Regions from separate parts of the Streptomyces sp. NPDC005402 genome, predicted to be linked through region 2. Evidence: riboswitches for the same ligand, from Rfam matches in the RefSeq annotation. Region 2 holds a riboswitch; the other holds the start of a gene.
The links. A riboswitch is a leader RNA that binds a small molecule or an ion and turns the genes downstream of it on or off. The one in region 2 is predicted to bind S-adenosylmethionine.
Positions count from the first base shown of each region.

Region 1: another riboswitch for S-adenosylmethionine. It lies ahead of thrC (threonine synthase); the one in region 2 lies ahead of ABZT02_RS09920 (aminotransferase class V-fold PLP-dependent enzyme).

Region 1 is NZ_JBEXFB010000018.1:53,804-61,962, reverse strand. It holds gene otsB (trehalose-phosphatase) at 1-730, opposite strand, end outside; gene ABZT02_RS30545 (trehalose-6-phosphate synthase) at 733-2,133, opposite strand; gene ABZT02_RS30540 (glucosyl-3-phosphoglycerate synthase) at 2,217-3,161, opposite strand; SAM riboswitch class I at 3,310-3,468, shown strand; gene thrC (threonine synthase) at 3,484-4,764, shown strand; gene ABZT02_RS30530 (MoaD/ThiS family protein) at 4,798-5,073, shown strand; gene ABZT02_RS30525 (cold-shock protein) at 5,517-5,723, shown strand; gene groL (chaperonin GroEL) at 6,213-7,835, shown strand.
Region 2 is NZ_JBEXFB010000004.1:311,300-319,458, reverse strand. It holds gene ABZT02_RS09920 (aminotransferase class V-fold PLP-dependent enzyme) at 1-1,280, opposite strand, end outside; SAM riboswitch class IV at 1,403-1,519, opposite strand; gene trpD (anthranilate phosphoribosyltransferase) at 1,600-2,664, opposite strand; gene ABZT02_RS09910 (cytochrome bc complex cytochrome b subunit) at 2,974-4,611, opposite strand; gene ABZT02_RS09905 (Rieske 2Fe-2S domain-containing protein) at 4,608-5,663, opposite strand; gene ABZT02_RS09900 (c-type cytochrome) at 5,660-6,469, opposite strand; gene ABZT02_RS09895 (heme-copper oxidase subunit III) at 6,530-7,150, opposite strand; gene ABZT02_RS09890 (hypothetical protein) at 7,296-7,697, shown strand; gene ABZT02_RS09885 (Ig-like domain-containing protein) at 7,795-8,159, opposite strand, start outside.

The sequences.
Region 1 (8,159 bases), on a different contig from region 2:
CCTCGTCGCTGCCGCTGCACACCAGGAGGCCGGGGGTGCCGGCGGTGCGGAGCTCGTCGACCGCGGAGAAGGCGGGCAGGTCGCCCAGGTCGTCGCCGCCGTAGAGGACGGACGTGGCGGACAGTTCGCGGACGTGGGTCAGCAGGGCCACGCCCTTGTCCATGCCCGGGGGGCGCAGTTCCAGGACGAGCCGGCCCGGTTCGACGATCAGGCCGTGGCGGGTGGCCAGGCCGGTGAGCGGGGCGCGGAGGGCGTCGAAGGCGGCCTGGGGGTCCGGGGCCCGGCGGGTGTGCACGGCCACCGCCCGGCCGCCCTTCTCCTCGATCCAGGCGCCGGTCCCGTCGAGGAGCGCCGGCAGCTCGGCACGGACCGCGGCCACGCCCGGGTGCGGCTCGGGCGCGGTGACCTCGCCCGTCGCCGCGTCCCAGCGCTCGGCGCCGTAGTGGCCCAGCACCGTCAGGTGCTCCAGGCCGGGTACGCCCGCGAAGCCGCCGTAGCGGACCGCGACCTCGGCCGGGCGGCCGGTGACCACCGCGACGGAGGCCACCTTCGGCGCCAGGGCGGCGAGGACGCCCACCGCCTCGGGGTGCGCCCGCGCCTGCTCGGGGTCCGCCACGATCGGCGCCAGCGTCCCGTCGAAGTCGAGCCCGATCACCGCGCGGCGCGGCTCCGCGAGGAGCGCCCGCAAACCGTCCTGGCCGGCGGTGGTGGTGGGTACGGGAAGGCTCATGGTCACCGGTTCAGCGCCTTCAGTGCGTTCAGCTGGTCCAGGAACCACTGGGCCGGCGGGAGTGCCGTCGCCGCCGCGGCGAGCCGCTTCGCGCGTTCGGCCCGTTCGTGGGGCGGCATCGTCAGGGCCTCGTGCAGGGCCGCCGCCGTCTGCTCCACGTCGTACGGGTTCACCACGACCGCGTCCTCGCGGAGCTCCTCGTACGCCCCGGCCTCCCGCGACAGCACCAGCGCGCACCCCTCGTCGGAGACCACCGGCACCTCCTTCGCGACCAGGTTCATGCCGTCCCGGATGGGGTTGACCAGCGCCACGTCGGCCAGCCGGTACGCGGCCAGCGAGCGCGCGAAGTCGTCCTTCAGATTCAGCAGGACCGGGGTCCAGCCAGGCGTGCCGAAGGTGTCGTTGATCTCCTCCGCGACTCGCCGCACCTCGGCCGTGTAGTCCCGGTACACCGCCAGGTCCTGCCGCGACGGATACGCGAACGCCACGTGCACGACCCGCTCCCGCCACTCGGGCCGCGACTCAAGGAGCCGCCGGTAGGCGTGCAGGCCCCGCACGATGTTCTTGGACAGCTCGGTGCGGTCGACCCGGACGATCGCCTTCCGGCCCGCACCGATCTCCTCGCGGAGACCGACGATCCGCTCCTCCACGTCGGCCTCGTGGGAGCGCGCCCGCAGGAAGTCCGCGTCCGCGCCCAGCCCGTGCACCCCGACAAGCGTTTCTCCGAGCCCGCCGGCGAGCTCCGTACAGCAGGTCGTGAAGGCGTCCGCCCAGCGGCGGGTGAGGAAGCCGAGCCGGTCGGCGCCGAGCATGCCCCGCAGCAGCTGGGACGCGATGTCGTCCGGCAGCATCCGGAAGTAGTCCACCGGCGCCCACGGTGTGTGCGAGAAGTGGGCGATGCGCAGGTCGGGGCGGAGTTCGCGGAGCATCCCCGGCACCAGGCACAGGTGGTAGTCCTGCACCAGGACCGCCGCCCCCTGGGCCGCCTCCTCGGCGAGTGCCTCGGCGAAGGCGCGGTTGTACGTCTCGTACGACGCCCACTGCCGCCGGAACTCCGCGTCGAAGGACGGCTCCAGCGGGGTCTGGTAGAGCAGGTGGTGGACGAACCAGAGGACCGAGTTCGCGATGCCGTTGTACGCGTCGGCGTGCACGTCGGCCGGGATCGGGAGCATCCGGACGCCGTCCTCGCCGACCCCCTGCCGTACCGCCTCGCGGTCGCCGTCGGACAGCGCCGAGCACACCCACAGTGCGCCCGCGTCCGGTCCGATCGCCGACAGACCGGAGACGAGCCCGCCGCCGCCCCGTTTCGCGTTCAGCGAGCCGTCCTCGCCCACTTCGTAAGAGACCGGGCCGCGATTGGACGCGACCAGCACCTGGTGAGCAGCGCCGTGCGTGGAAGCCATACGCCTCAACCTAGCCCGGTCCGGAACCGCTCAAACGTACGGTTGCGCTCAGTGGGGAGCCGTATACGGAACGCGTGGCCCGGTCACGCGACCTTCCGCTCCGCGTACTCCGCGATCTCCACCATCGGCGGCCGCTCCTCCGTGTCCACGGAGTACGTGCGCGGCTCGAAGCCGTCCCGGCCCCGTTCGAACTGGGTGAGGGAGGGTCGGATCATATGGCCGCGGGCCAGCCGGAGCTGGGCGGTGCGGTAGATCGCGGCGGACATCCGGCCCAGGGCCTGCCCGTCCTGGTGACGGTGTTTGCGCACCCCCACGTCGACCTGGGCGAGGGCGTCCAGGCCGACCAGGTGCAGGGCGTCGACCAGCATGCCGAGCTCGACGCCGTAGCCGACGGGGAACGGAAGCTGCTCCAGCAACGAGCGCCGGGCCGCGTACTCGCCGCCCAGCGGCTGCACGAAACCGGCCAGCTGGGGCCAGTGCATGTTCAGCAGCGGGCGCGCCATGAGCTCGGTGACCCGGCCGCCCTGCCCGGCGGCGCCGCCCAGGGGACGGTCGTACATGCCCTTGACCAGGTCGACCCCGGGGTCGGTGAGCAGCGGGCCGACGATGCCGGAGACGAACTCCGAGGAGAACTCCTTCAGGTCGGCGTCGATGAAACAGACGATGTCCCCGGTGGTGGCGAGCAGGGAGCGCCACAGGACCTCGCCCTTGCCGGGCACGGCGGGTATGCGCGGGAGGATCTCGTCGCGGTGGACGACCCGCGCACCGGCCGCGGCGGCGACCTCGGACGTGCGGTCGGTCGATCCCGAGTCGACGACGACGATCTCGTCGACGAGCGGGACCTGCTGCATGAGGTCATGACGGATCACGGCGACGATGTCACCGACCGTCTCCTCCTCGTTGAGCGCGGGCAGGACGACACTGACGGTCCGACCCGTGCTCCGCTTCGCGGCCATGATCCGGTGGAGCGGGCGATCGGTCACGGACCAGGACCGGGTGGCCAGCCAGCGCTCGACTTCGTTCAGCACAGTGCGCGGCTCCTCTGCGTGTGATCTGCGTGTGATCCATCTCGCCGTTCGGACGACTATCTCAACTGTCCCGGTCGTCGGTTACAGTCTTGAACAACGCGGATGACCATCGCATGTCCAGGGTGGCCCGCCGTTCACAACTTCATACCGCTCATCCAGAGGGGCAGAGGGATACGGCCCGATGAAGCCCCGGCAACCCTCCAGTCGGTTCTCGTAGCGATCGCTGACGATCGTCTCCGCGAGGCTCCCGATTAGGGAAGGTGCCAAATCCGTCTCACGGCGAAGTGCGTCGTGAGGAAGATGAGGAAAGGGCCTCGCCTCCATGGCTGCGCAGACTGTTGCAAGCACCACGAACTCCGTCGATCTGGGTCCCGCCGCGGCGCTGAGCTGCCGCGAATGCGGCCACCGCGTCCCGCTCGGCCCCGTCTTCGCCTGCGAGGAGTGTTTCGGCCCGCTCGAGATCGCGTACGACTTCTCGGCCTACGACACCGAGGAGCTCCGCAAGCGTATCGAGGCGGGACCCGCGAACATCTGGCGCTACGCCCCGCTGCTGCCCGTCCCCGCGGACGTGGCGGACAAGCCCAACATCAACCCCGGCTGGACCCAGCTCGTCAAGGCCGACAACCTCGCCCGTGAGCTCGGCGTCACCGGCGGCCTGTACGTCAAGGACGACTCCGGCAACCCGACGCACTCCTTCAAGGACCGCGTCGTCGCGCAGGCCCTGGAAGCAGCGCGTGCCTTCGGCTTCACCACCCTCTCCTGCTCCTCGACCGGCAACCTGGCCGGTGCGGTGGGTGCCGCGGCCGCCCGGGCCGGCTTCCGTTCCTGCGTGTTCATCCCGCACGACCTGGAGCAGGGCAAGGTCGTCATGGCCGCGATCTACGGCGGCGAGCTCGTCGGCATCGAGGGCAACTACGACGACGTGAACCGCTTCTGCTCCGAGCTGATCGGCGACCCGGCCGGCGAGGGCTGGGGCTTCGTCAACGTCAACCTGCGGCCGTACTACGCGGAGGGGTCCAAGACCCTGGCGTACGAGATCTGCGAGCAGCTGGGCTGGCGGCTTCCCGACCAGCTGGTCGTGCCGATCGCCTCCGGCTCCCAGCTCACGAAGATCGACAAGGGTCTGCAGGAGCTGATCAAGCTCGGGCTCGTCGAGGACAAGCCGTACAAGATCTTCGGCGCGCAGGCCGAGGGGTGCTCGCCGGTGTCGGTGGCGTACAAGGCGGGCCACGACGTGGTCCGGCCGCAGAAGCCGAACACCATCGCCAAGTCGCTGGCCATCGGCAACCCCGCGGACGGCCCGTACGTGCTGGACATCGCGCGTCGTACCGGCGGGGCGGTGGAGGACGTCAACGACGAGCAGGTCGTCGACGCGATCAAGCTGCTCGCGCGCACGGAGGGCATCTTCGCGGAGACCGCGGGTGGGGTGACCGTGGGTGTGACGAAGAAGCTGATCGAGAACGGGCTGCTCGACCCGACGAAGACGACCGTTGTGCTGAACACGGGCGACGGGCTCAAGACGCTGGACGCGGTGGCGGGTACGGGTCTGACCGCGACCATTCGCCCCAACCTTGATTCGTTCCGTGAGGCCGGCCTCGCGTAGTCGTTGTTCGTTTACCTGACCGGAGGTCTGAACATGAGCGTTTCCGTCCGTATCCCCACCATCCTGCGCACCTACACCGGCGGGCAGGCCGAGGTGCAGGCCGAGGGGGGAACCCTCGCCGAGGTCATCGCCGATCTGGAGAAGAACCACACGGGTATCGCCGCGCGTGTTCTCGACGACCAGGGCAAGCTGCGGCGGTTCGTGAATGTGTACGTGAACGACGACGATGTGCGGTTCGAGCAGGGGCTGGAGACGGCGACGCCCGACGGGGCCGGCGTGTCCATCATCCCGGCGGTCGCCGGCGGGTGACCGTATGACTGGTCATTACCTTCGGTAACAGTAATTACCGAGTGTTCATCCGATTGCCCTCTCCGCGAGAGAAGCGGAGGGGGCAATTCTCTATGGTTGAGCGCGGTACAGTTGGGGAAGCTGCGGCTCTCTTCATGCCGCATGCATATGAGTTCTCGCTTCGCAGGCGATGAGAAGTAGCCAAAGTGTGCGCGTCTTATGTGCCTTATGTGTCCTTTATGGGGCCCGACTTGCCCCGAATTCAGGCGAATTCTCGCTACATTCCGGACCCCGTCCGTCCAGAATTCTCGTCCGATTGACCTGTTGCAGACGGCAGTTGGACAGATACATTCAGCCGCGGTCGACGCGTTCCGGCGCACGCCCCCAACCATGTGGGGGGTGAGGTCTGACCCGGATCCATGAAGTGTGGGTCCGTGCAAGGGCCAGTAATAGGGGAGTTAGGCATGGCTCAGGGCACCGTCAAGTGGTTCAACGCGGAGAAGGGGTACGGCTTCATCGCGGTCGACGGTGGTGCGGATGTATTCGTCCACTACAGCGCGATTCAGATGGACGGCTACCGCACCCTTGAAGAGGGCCAGCGGGTCGAGTTCGAGATCTCGCAGGGTCAGAAGGGGCCGCAGGCGGACATGGTCCGTCTCGCGACTGGCTGAAGCACGCGCCGGGTAACAACAGCGTCGTTCTTCGTTCTTCATTCGGAGGGCTCGTACCCCATGGGGAGTCATGGGTACGGGCCCTCCGGCATGTCCGGGCGCCCGACCCAACCGCCCGACACCCCCGCCCGCGTGCCGCACGGCACGAAGACCGCTCCGCCGGGCCGCGTGGCGGAGCGGGCGTCGTCAACGGCGGCGGTGTCGGTCGGGCTCGGTCCGCCCGGGGCTCGTGGTGCGGGTCGGTGTGGGTCCCGTGGGGTGGGCGGACGGCCGGAGAGGTGGCCCGATAGCCGAGAGGCGCTTGCACTCGACCATGCCGAGTGCTAATCATTGGCGTTAGCACTCTGAAGGTGAGAGTGACAAAGATGGACCGGGTCGGTGAGGCCCGCAGGCCATGTGGGGCAAGGATCCACAGGCCGGCGAGCCGTCCGTCGCGGGCGCGGGCGCGGTCCGAAGGAATCACCCCCAGTCCTGGAGGGACCACTTCACATGGCCAAGATCATCGCGTTCGACGAGGAGGCGCGGCGCGGCCTCGAGCGCGGCATGAACCAGCTCGCGGACGCCGTGAAGGTGACGCTCGGCCCCAAGGGCCGCAACGTCGTCCTCGAGAAGAAGTGGGGCGCCCCCACGATCACCAACGATGGTGTCTCCATCGCCAAGGAGATCGAGCTCGAGGACCCGTACGAGAAGATCGGCGCCGAGCTGGTCAAGGAAGTCGCCAAGAAGACGGACGACGTCGCCGGTGACGGTACGACCACCGCGACCGTTCTGGCGCAGGCCCTGGTCAAGGAAGGCCTGCGCAACGTAGCCGCCGGCGCCAACCCCATGGCCCTCAAGCGCGGTATCGAGAAGGCCGTCGAGGCCGTCTCCGCCGCTCTGCTCGAGCAGGCCAAGGATGTCGAGACCAAGGAGCAGATCGCCTCCACGGCCTCCATCTCCGCCGCCGACACCCAGATCGGCGAGCTCATCGCCGAGGCGATGGACAAGGTCGGCAAGGAAGGCGTCATCACCGTCGAGGAGTCCCAGACCTTCGGTCTGGAGCTGGAGCTCACCGAGGGTATGCGCTTCGACAAGGGCTACATCTCGGCGTACTTCGCCACCGACATGGAGCGGATGGAGGCGTCGCTCGACGACCCCTACATCCTCATCGCCAACTCCAAGATCGGCTCCGTCAAGGACCTGCTCCCGCTCCTGGAGAAGGTCATGCAGTCGGGCAAGCCGCTGCTGATCATCGCCGAGGACGTCGAGGGCGAGGCCCTGTCGACCCTGGTCGTCAACAAGATCCGCGGCACCTTCAAGTCCGTCGCCGTCAAGGCCCCGGGCTTCGGTGACCGCCGCAAGGCCATGCTCGGCGACATCGCCATCCTCACGGGCGGCGAGGTCATCTCCGAGGAGGTCGGCCTCAAGCTGGAGAACGCGACCCTGGACCTCCTGGGCCGCGCCCGCAAGGTCGTCATCACCAAGGACGAGACCACCATCGTCGACGGTGCCGGGTCCTCGGACCAGGTCAACGGCCGGGTCAACCAGATCCGCGCCGAGATCGAGAACAGCGACTCGGACTACGACCGCGAGAAGCTCCAGGAGCGCCTGGCCAAGCTCGCCGGTGGTGTCGCCGTCATCAAGGCCGGTGCCGCGACCGAGGTCGAGCTCAAGGAGCGCAAGCACCGCATCGAGGACGCCGTGCGCAACGCCAAGGCGGCCGTCGAGGAGGGCATCGTCGCCGGTGGTGGCGTGGCGCTCCTCCAGGCCTCCAGCGTCTTCGAGAAGCTGGACCTCTCGGGTGACGAGCTGACCGGCGCCAACGCCGTGAAGCTCGCGCTGGAGGCCCCGCTCAAGCAGATCGCCGTCAACGGTGGTCTCGAGGGTGGCGTCATCGTCGAGAAGGTGCGCAACCTGCCCGTCGGCCACGGCCTGAACGCCGCGACCGGTGAGTACGTCGACATGATCGCCGAGGGCATCATCGACCCGGCGAAGGTCACGCGCTCTGCCCTGCAGAACGCCGCCTCCATCGCCGCGCTCTTCCTCACCACCGAGGCCGTCATCGCCGACAAGCCGGAGAAGGCCGCCGCGCCCGCCGGTGGCGGTATGCCGGGCGGTGACATGGACTTCTGATCGACCCCTGGTTGATCTGCGTCCTTGCCGAGGGCGGCACTCCCGGAAGCGGGGTGTGCCGCCCTCGGTTTTTTCTGCGCTATGCTTGATCACGAGCCGCCCGACGTGAACTCCCGTCGGCCGACTACGCGTTGGTGGTCCAAGGAAAGATGTCCCGCTTCCTGCGGGGAGATGCAGGTGCAAGGCCTGCCCAGCGCTCGACAGAAGGCCCGTCCCACCATCGTGGGGCGGGCCTTCTTCATGCCGGTGGCCGGAATCACAGCAGGCCGGGGATGCGTGTGGTGGGCGAGGCGGTTGACGCCTGTGTACTTTGCACATACCGAC
Region 2 (8,159 bases):
ACGAACCGCTCCACGTGCTCGTCGGGCGTGCCCGCGCCGAAGCTCACCCGGATCGCGTTGAGCGACTTCTCGCCGGGCGCGGCCTCGGGGGCGCCGCACTCGCCCTGGGACTGCGGGTCGCTGCCGAGGAGGGTGCGGACGAGGGGGTGGGCGCAGAAGAGGCCGTCGCGGACGCCGATGCCGTACTCGGCGGACAGGGCGGCGGCGAAGTGGGAGCTGTTCCAGCCCTCGACGACGAAGGAGATCACGCCGACCCGGGGAGCGTCGTCGCCGAAGAGGGACAGGACGCGGACCTCGGGGACCTCGGCGAGACCCTGGCGGACCTTCTCGATCAGGTACTGCTCGCGGGCGACCAGGCTGTCGAATCCGGCCTCGGTCAGCGCCTTGCAGGCGGAGGCGATGGAGTAGGCGCCGATGACGTTGGGCGAGCCCGCCTCATGCCGCGCGGCGCTGTCGTGCCACTCCACGTCCACTCCCCCGTCCTCGCGCCGGGTGACCTTGCGGCTGGCGCCGCCGCCCGCGAGGTAGGGGTCGGCGGCCTTCAGCCAGTCGGCGCGGCCCGCCAGGACGCCGGAGCCGAAGGGGGCGTAGAGCTTGTGGCCGGAGAAGGCGACCCAGTCGACGTCGAGGTCACGGACGCTCAGCGGGTGGTGCGGAGCCAGCTGGGCCGCGTCCAGGACGATCCGGGCGCCGTGCGCGTGGGCGGCGGCGGCCAGCTCGCGGACCGGCCACAGCTCACCGGTGACGTTGGAGGCGCCGGTGACGCACACCAGGGCCGGGCCGTCGGGGTCGCGGTCGGCGAGGGCCTTCTCCAGGGTCTCCACGGCCTGCCGCGGGGTGCGCGGGGCGTCGAGGTAGCTGACCCGGGCGTCCTTCCAGGGCAGCAGGCTCGCGTGGTGCTCGGTCTCGAAGACGAAGACCTGGCAGTCGACGGGCAGGGCGGCGGCGAGGAGGTTGAGCGAGTCGGTGGTGGACCGGGTGAAGATCAACTGGTCGTCGTCGCGGCAGTCGAGGAACTCGGTGACGGTCCTGCGGGCGTTCTCGAAGAGGTCGGTCGACAGCTGGGAGAGGTAGCCGGCCCCGCGGTGCACGCTGCCGTAGTAGGGCGCGTACGCCGCCACGTCGTCCCAGACCCGCTGGAGAGCCGGTGCGCTGGCCGCGTAGTCGAGCGCGGCGTAGGTGACTTCGCCGCCGGTGACGAGCGGGACGGTGACATCTCGCCCCAGAACGGGCAGCTGGGCACAAATGGTCTGGGCGGAGGCAGCGGTGAGGACAGACATGGGGAACTCCCGTGAAAAGAGAAAGGGGTGATGGGTGTGCGGAGGCGGGGCTCGGCGCCCTATCGCATTCGCTTGCTCACGGAAGACTCCCTCGAACGACCAGGACCCCTGGATTCGAGAGGGGCCCGCGCTTGCCGTGAACCTCGCTGCTCACGGCCTGGTCTTCACCCGGGGCACCCCGCCACGGACGGAGGGTTGCCGGACAGTCGGCCGGGGCCTCATGACTGTCACTCATGACCTGACACAAAAACGTACGCGAAATGATCGTCGCCCCGCAACCCGTGTCCGGATCGCGGGACGACACCCTGTGCGGCGGCCGCTACGCGTTGCTCGCGGCCACCCAGCGCTCCAGCGTCCGCTTCGCCGACCCCGAGTCGATCGACTCGGCGGCCCTGTCCATCCCGGCCCTCAGCTGCTCGGCCAGCGTCCCCGTCCCCGGGTCCAGGGCCACCAGCGCGGCCGCCGAGTTCAGGAGTACGGCGTCCCGGACCGGGCCCCTCTCGCCGTCCAGGAGGGTGCGGGCGACCTCCGCGTTGTACGCCGGGTCACCGCCCCGCAGGGCCTCCACCGGCACCAGGTCGATGCCGACGTCCCGGGGGTCGAAGCTCTCCTCGGTGACCTTGCCGTCGCGGACGATCCAGACGCGGGAGGTCGACGTGGTCGTCAGCTCGTCGAGGCCGTCGTCACCGCGGAAGACGAGGGCGGAGTTGCCGCGCTCGGCGAAGACGCCCGCGACGACCGGCGCCATGCGCGGATCGGCGACCCCGACCGCCTGGGACCGCACCCGGGCGGGGTTGGTCAGCGGGCCGAGGATGTTGAACACCGTGCGGATGCCCAACTGGCCGCGTGCGGCACCCGCGTGACGCAGCGCCGGATGGAACTTGATCGCGAAGCAGAACGTGATCCCGGCCTCCCCGGCCACCTCGGCCACCCGCCGCGGGGTCAGTTCCAGATTGACGCCGAGCTTCTCCAGGACGTCCGAGGCACCGGACGCGGAGGAAGCGGCCCGGTTGCCGTGCTTGACGACGGTGGCACCGGCTCCGGCCACGACGATCGCCGACATGGTGGAGATGTTGACCGTCTTGGCGCCGTCGCCGCCGGTGCCGACGACGTCCACCGTCCGCCCGGGGACCTCGATCACGTTGGCGTGCTCGTACATGGCCCGGACGAGCCCGTTGATCTCCTCGACCGTCTCGCCCTTGGCCCTGAGGGCGACCACGAAACCGGCGATCTGCGCGTCGGTCGCCTCGCCCCGCATGATCCGGTCCATCGCCCACGCCGTCGCGTCGGCGCTCTGGTCCCGGCCGTACAGCAGGGCGTTCAGCACCTCGGGCCAGGAACGGCCCGCCGCGGTGTCGCCTCCAGCGGGGGTCACAGCGCTCATGGGGCCGCTCCAGATGTCGTAGAAAACTGTGCCCACACCCTATCCAGCCCGGAGCACGACACAGGGCCCCGTCCGGTGTTCGGACGGAGCCCTTAGCCTGCCGCGAGCCCGGCGCATCGGCCCCGCGGCCACGCCCGCCACCCACTACCCGAGCCCCCACCGGGCAGCAACGGGCAGCCGCAGGCATTCAGGGGCGCGGGGAACTGCGCACCACGCCCGCCCCCACCGAACCCGCACCCTCACGGCACGGCAAAGGGCCCGTCCGGTGTGCCGGACGGGCCCTTCTACCGCGCGTGGCGAGCGCAGCGATCAGTGGTGGCCGTGGCCGCTCGTGATCTCCTTGTACTCCTCGACGGTCGGCTTGGGGATCTGGGCTTCCTCGCCGTAGTACGCCTCGCTCAGCTTGGCGCGCAGCTTCTCGGAGCCCTTGACCTTGCGCTCGACGCCGTTCTCGTCGACCGTGGCGCCGATCGCGGCCGGCTTGTACTGCTCGTGCGCCGTGAGCGTGTGCAGCTGCTCCTGGCTGAGCGGCTCGTGCACCTCGATGAACTCACCGTGCGGCAGGCGCTTGATGATGCCGGACTCGCGGCCGTGCAGCACCTTGTCCTTGTCGCGGCGCTGGAGGCCGAGGCAGATCCGCTTGGTGACGATGAACGCGAGGACCGGGGCGACGAAGAACGCGACCCGGACGAACCAGGTGATGGCGTTGATCGACAGGTGGAAGTGGGTGGCCCAGAGGTCGTTTCCACCACCGATCAGCAGCACCATGTACCAGGTGATCCACGCGACGCCGAACGCGGTCCGCGTCGGGGCGTTGCGCGGGCGGTCCAGGATGTGGTGCTCGCGCTTGTCGCCGGTGACCCAGGACTCGATGAACGGGTAGACCGCGATCGCGACCAGGACCAGCGGGAAGATCACCAGCGGGATGAACACGCCCAGGACGAGCGTGTGACCCCAGAAGTTGATCTCCCAGCCCGGCATGACACGGATCAGGCCCTCGGAGAAGCCCATGTACCAGTCAGGCTGGGCGCCCGTGGACACCTGGTCGGGACGGTAGGGGCCCATCGACCAGATCGGGTTGATCGAGGCGATCGCCGCGATGGCCGCGATGACACCGAAGACCAGGAAGAAGAAGCCTCCGGCCTTGGCCATGTAGACCGGCAGCAGCGGCATGCCGACGACGTTGTTGTTCGTCTTTCCGGGGCCCGCGAACTGCGTGTGCTTGTGGTAGAAGACCAGGATCAGGTGGCCGACCACCAGGCCGAGCATGATGCCCGGCAGCAGCAGGACGTGGATCGAGTAGAAGCGGGCCACGAAGTCGCCGCCCGGGAACTCTCCGCCGAACAGGAAGAACGACAGGTACGTGCCGACGATCGGCACGGACAGGATCGCGCCCTCCATGAAGCGGACACCGGTGCCGGAGAGCAGGTCGTCCGGGAGCGAGTAACCGGTGAAGCCGGTGAACATGCCGAGGACGAACAGCAGGAAGCCGAACAGCCAGTTGACCTCACGCGGCTTGCGGAACGCGCCCGTGAAGAACACACGCATCATGTGCACGAACATGCCGGCGAGGAAGATCAGCGCCGCCCAGTGGTGGATCTGCCGGATCAGCAGACCACCGCGCACATCGAAGGAGATGTGCATGGTCGAGTTGAACGCCTCGGACATCATCTGGCCCTGCAGCGGGATGTAACTGCCGTGGTACTCCACCTCGTTCATCGACGGGTGGAAGAACAAGGTCAGGTACACACCCGTGAGGATGATGATGATGAAGCTGTAGAGGCAGACCTCACCCAACATGAACGACCAGTGGTCGGGGAAGATCTTGCGCATGTTGCTCTTGGCCAGGGAGTAGATCCCCAGTCGACCGTCGGCCCAGTCGGCGACGCGCTCGCCGGCCGGTGCCTTCCCGCGTGCGCGGGACTCGGAGGTCTCTGTAGTGCTCATCCGCGCTCCCAGAATGCAGGACCGACAGGCTCATCGAAGTCGCCGAGCGCTTCGAGGTAACCCTGGTCGTTCACGCCGATGCGCAGCTGCGGCAGGGCGTGACCGGCGGGGCCGAAGATCACCCGGGCACCGTCGGAGAGGTCGAAGGTGGACTGGTGGCAGGGGCAGAGCACGTGGTGCGTCTGCTGCTCGTACAGGGAGATCGGGCAACCGACGTGGGTGCAGATCTTCGAGTACGCGACGATTCCCTCGTACGACCACTCGAGCTCGCGCTTGTCCTTGATGTTGTCCGGCTGGATGCGGACGATCATCAGGGCGGCCTTGGCGATCTCGGTCTGGAACTCCTCGTCGTGCTCCTCCAGGCCCTCGGGCTTGGCGAAGGTCAGCGAGCCGACCTGGACGTCGGAGGGGCGCAGCGGCTCGTTGGTGTTCATGTTGACGAGCTGGAGGCCCTTGCGCCACATGGTGTGGCGGAGCTTGGTGCCGGGCAGCGGGCCGAGGTCGCGCAGCAGCATGACGCCGGAGAGCGGGAACAGGGCCAGCGCGCCGAACATCGTGTTGCGGATCAGCTTGCGACGGCCGAGCGCCGACTCCTTGGCGCCCTGCTTGAAGTCCGCGTGGACCTTCGCGCGGACCTCGGGGGACGCCTCGATCGGGTGACGTTCGTCGGCGATCTCCTCGTCGGACATCAGGGTGCGGGCCCAGTGGACCGCGCCCGCGCCGATCGAGAAGAGGGCGAGACCGAGGGTCAGGCCCAGCGCGAAGTTCAGTGCGTTGATGTGCCCGATCGGGAAGACGTAGATCGACTTGTCGTGGGGGATGCCCACGTACGAGGCGATGAACCCGACAGTGGCCAGCATCGACACCGTGAACAGCATGGCCACCGTGCGCTCGGACCGCCTGGCGGCCCGCTCGTCGATGTCCTGCACCCGGTGCTCGTGGGGCGGCAGTCCGGGGTCGGCGAACGGGTTCTTCTCGTCCGCGACGCCTACCGCGCCGTGCGCGTCCTGCTCTGCGGGCAGGTTCTCTTCTGGAATGTCTTGGCTACTCATGACTTCTTGGCCTTTGCGGTCCGAGCGGCGACCCAGACGGCGACCGCGATCAGCGCGCCGAGGCCGAAGATCCAGGCGAACAGGCCTTCGGAGACCGGGCCGAGACCGCCCAGCTCAAGGCCGCCGGGGCTCACGGTGTCGTCGCCGTTGACCGCGTTCAGGTACGCGATGATGTCCTTCTTGTTCTGCTCCGACAGCGTGGTGTCGGGGAACGACGGCATGTTCTGCGGGCCGGTCTGCATGGCCTCGTAGATGTGCTTCGGGGCGACACCCTCGAGGCTGGGCGCGAACTTGCCGTGCGTCAGCGCACCACCCTTGCCGGTGAAATTGTGACATTGGGTGCAGTTGTCACGGAAGAGCTCGCCGCCCTTGGCGATGTCGGCACCGTCGGGGCCGTACTGCGCCTCGGTCGGGATGCTCGGGCCGGAGCCCAGCGAGGAGATGTACGCGGCCAGCTGGTCGATCTCGGCCTGCGTGTAGATGACCTTCTTGCGCGGAACCTGCGCACCCGGCTGCTGGGCCGGCATACGGCCGGTGCCGACCTGGAAGTCGACGGCCGCGGCGCCCACGCCCACGAGGCTCGGACCGTCGGAGGACCCCTGACCGCCGGTGCCGTGGCAGCTGGCACAGCCTACGGCGAAGAGCTTCTTGCCCTCGTCGATGGCCAGGGACTGGGCGGTTTCGTCTGCCTTCGCCTTGTCCGCGGGGGCGAACACGGCGTACAGCCCCCCGGTGCATGCCAGCGCGAGGAGTAGGACGACGAGCGCCGCCAGCGGGTGGCGTCGTCGTGCGGAGAGCTTTTTCACGGATTACCCCGGTGTCAGGATCTTCTGCGTCGATGCTTGCGATGTCGGGAGCGGGCCCGGCTACTTGATCATGTAGATCGTGGCGAAGAGGCCGATCCAGACGACGTCGACGAAGTGCCAGTAGTAGGACACGACGATGGCTGCGGTCGCCTGCTCGTGGGTGAACCTCTTGGCCGCGTAGGTACGCCCGAGAACGAACAGGAACGCGATGAGGCCGCCCGTCACGTGCATGCCGTGGAAGCCGGTGGTCAGGTAGAACACCGAGCCGTACGGATCGGAGGAGAGCGAGAGCCCGTCCTTCTTCACCAGCTCCGTGTACTCGTAGATCTGACCGCCGATGAAGATCGCGCCCATGATGAAGGTGATGATGAACCAGCCCCGGAGCTTCTTCACATCACCGCGCTCGGCTGCGAAGACGCCGAGCTGGCAGGTGAGGGAGGAGAGCACCAGGATCGTGGTGTTCGTCGCCGAGAACGGGAAGTTCAGGCTGGACGCCATTTCCTTCCAGTGGTCGGGACCCGTCACCGATCGCAGGGTGAAGTACATCGCGAAGAGGGCCGCGAAGAACATCAGCTCGGAACTCAGCCAGATGATGGTTCCGACGCTGGTGAGGTTCGGTCGGTTGACCGACGGGTGCGCGTGCCCGGTTGTCTCTGTCGTTGCTGTCGCCACGACCGACATTATGTCGGTCGCTTATCCCGCCCTCACCCCGGGGGGTGCCGTTCGGAGTGTCTCCCTGCTCCATACCAGTGTTGACGTGGTGTTCAAGGGAGTAGCATCCGGCCCAACGGGCCTGTCCTTACGACGCTGACGTCACGGAGGAACAATGCAGCCGACCGCCACGGTGCTGGTCTACAGCGACGATTCCAACACCCGCGAGCAGGTACGGCTCGCCTCCGGCCGGCGACCGGCTCCGGACGTCCCGTTGGTCGAGTTCCTGGAGTGCGCCACGCCCGCGGCGGTGCTGAAGGAGCTGGCCAAGGGCGGGATCGACGTCTGTGTGCTGGACGGGGAGGCAGTGCCGATGGGCGGCATGGGCCTGTGCCGGCAGATCAAGGACGAGGTGTTCCACTGCCCGCCGGTGCTGTTGCTGATCGGGCGGCCGCAGGACGCGTGGCTGGCGACGTGGAGCCGGGCGGAGGGCGCGGTGACCCATCCGGTGGATCCGGTGGAGTTCGCGGCGGCGCTGGCTTCCTTGTTGCGGGACAAGAAGGCTCTGAGCGCCTGAGAGCTCGGGGTGCGGAGTTCAATGGCGTCTGCGGGCCCGTCGTGGCTTGTCGCGCAGTTCCCCGCGCCCCCTGAAGGGCGTTGCCCCTGAGCCTCCTCTAGACGCTCTCCGGCCTCAGCCTGGCCTGCTGCGCCGCGCTCGGGGCGTCCGGGGTGCCGGCCACCAGGGCGCTGCCGTCGCGCCATTTCTTCCAGTCCAGGTTCCAGTCGCCGAAGCCGTTGCCGAACGGCTCCATCGTGTCGCCGTCCGAGTTGATGACCTTGACCACATCGCCCTCGTGGACGGTGTCGAAGAACCACTCGGCGTTGGACGTGCTCATGCCGGTGCAGCCGTGGCTGACGTTGGCGTAGCCCTGGGAGCCGACCGACCAGGGGGCGGCGTGCACGTACTCGCCGCTCCAGGTGACGCGGGTGGCGTAGTAGACCGGGAGGTCGTACGACTCCGAGGAGCCCTCGGCGATCC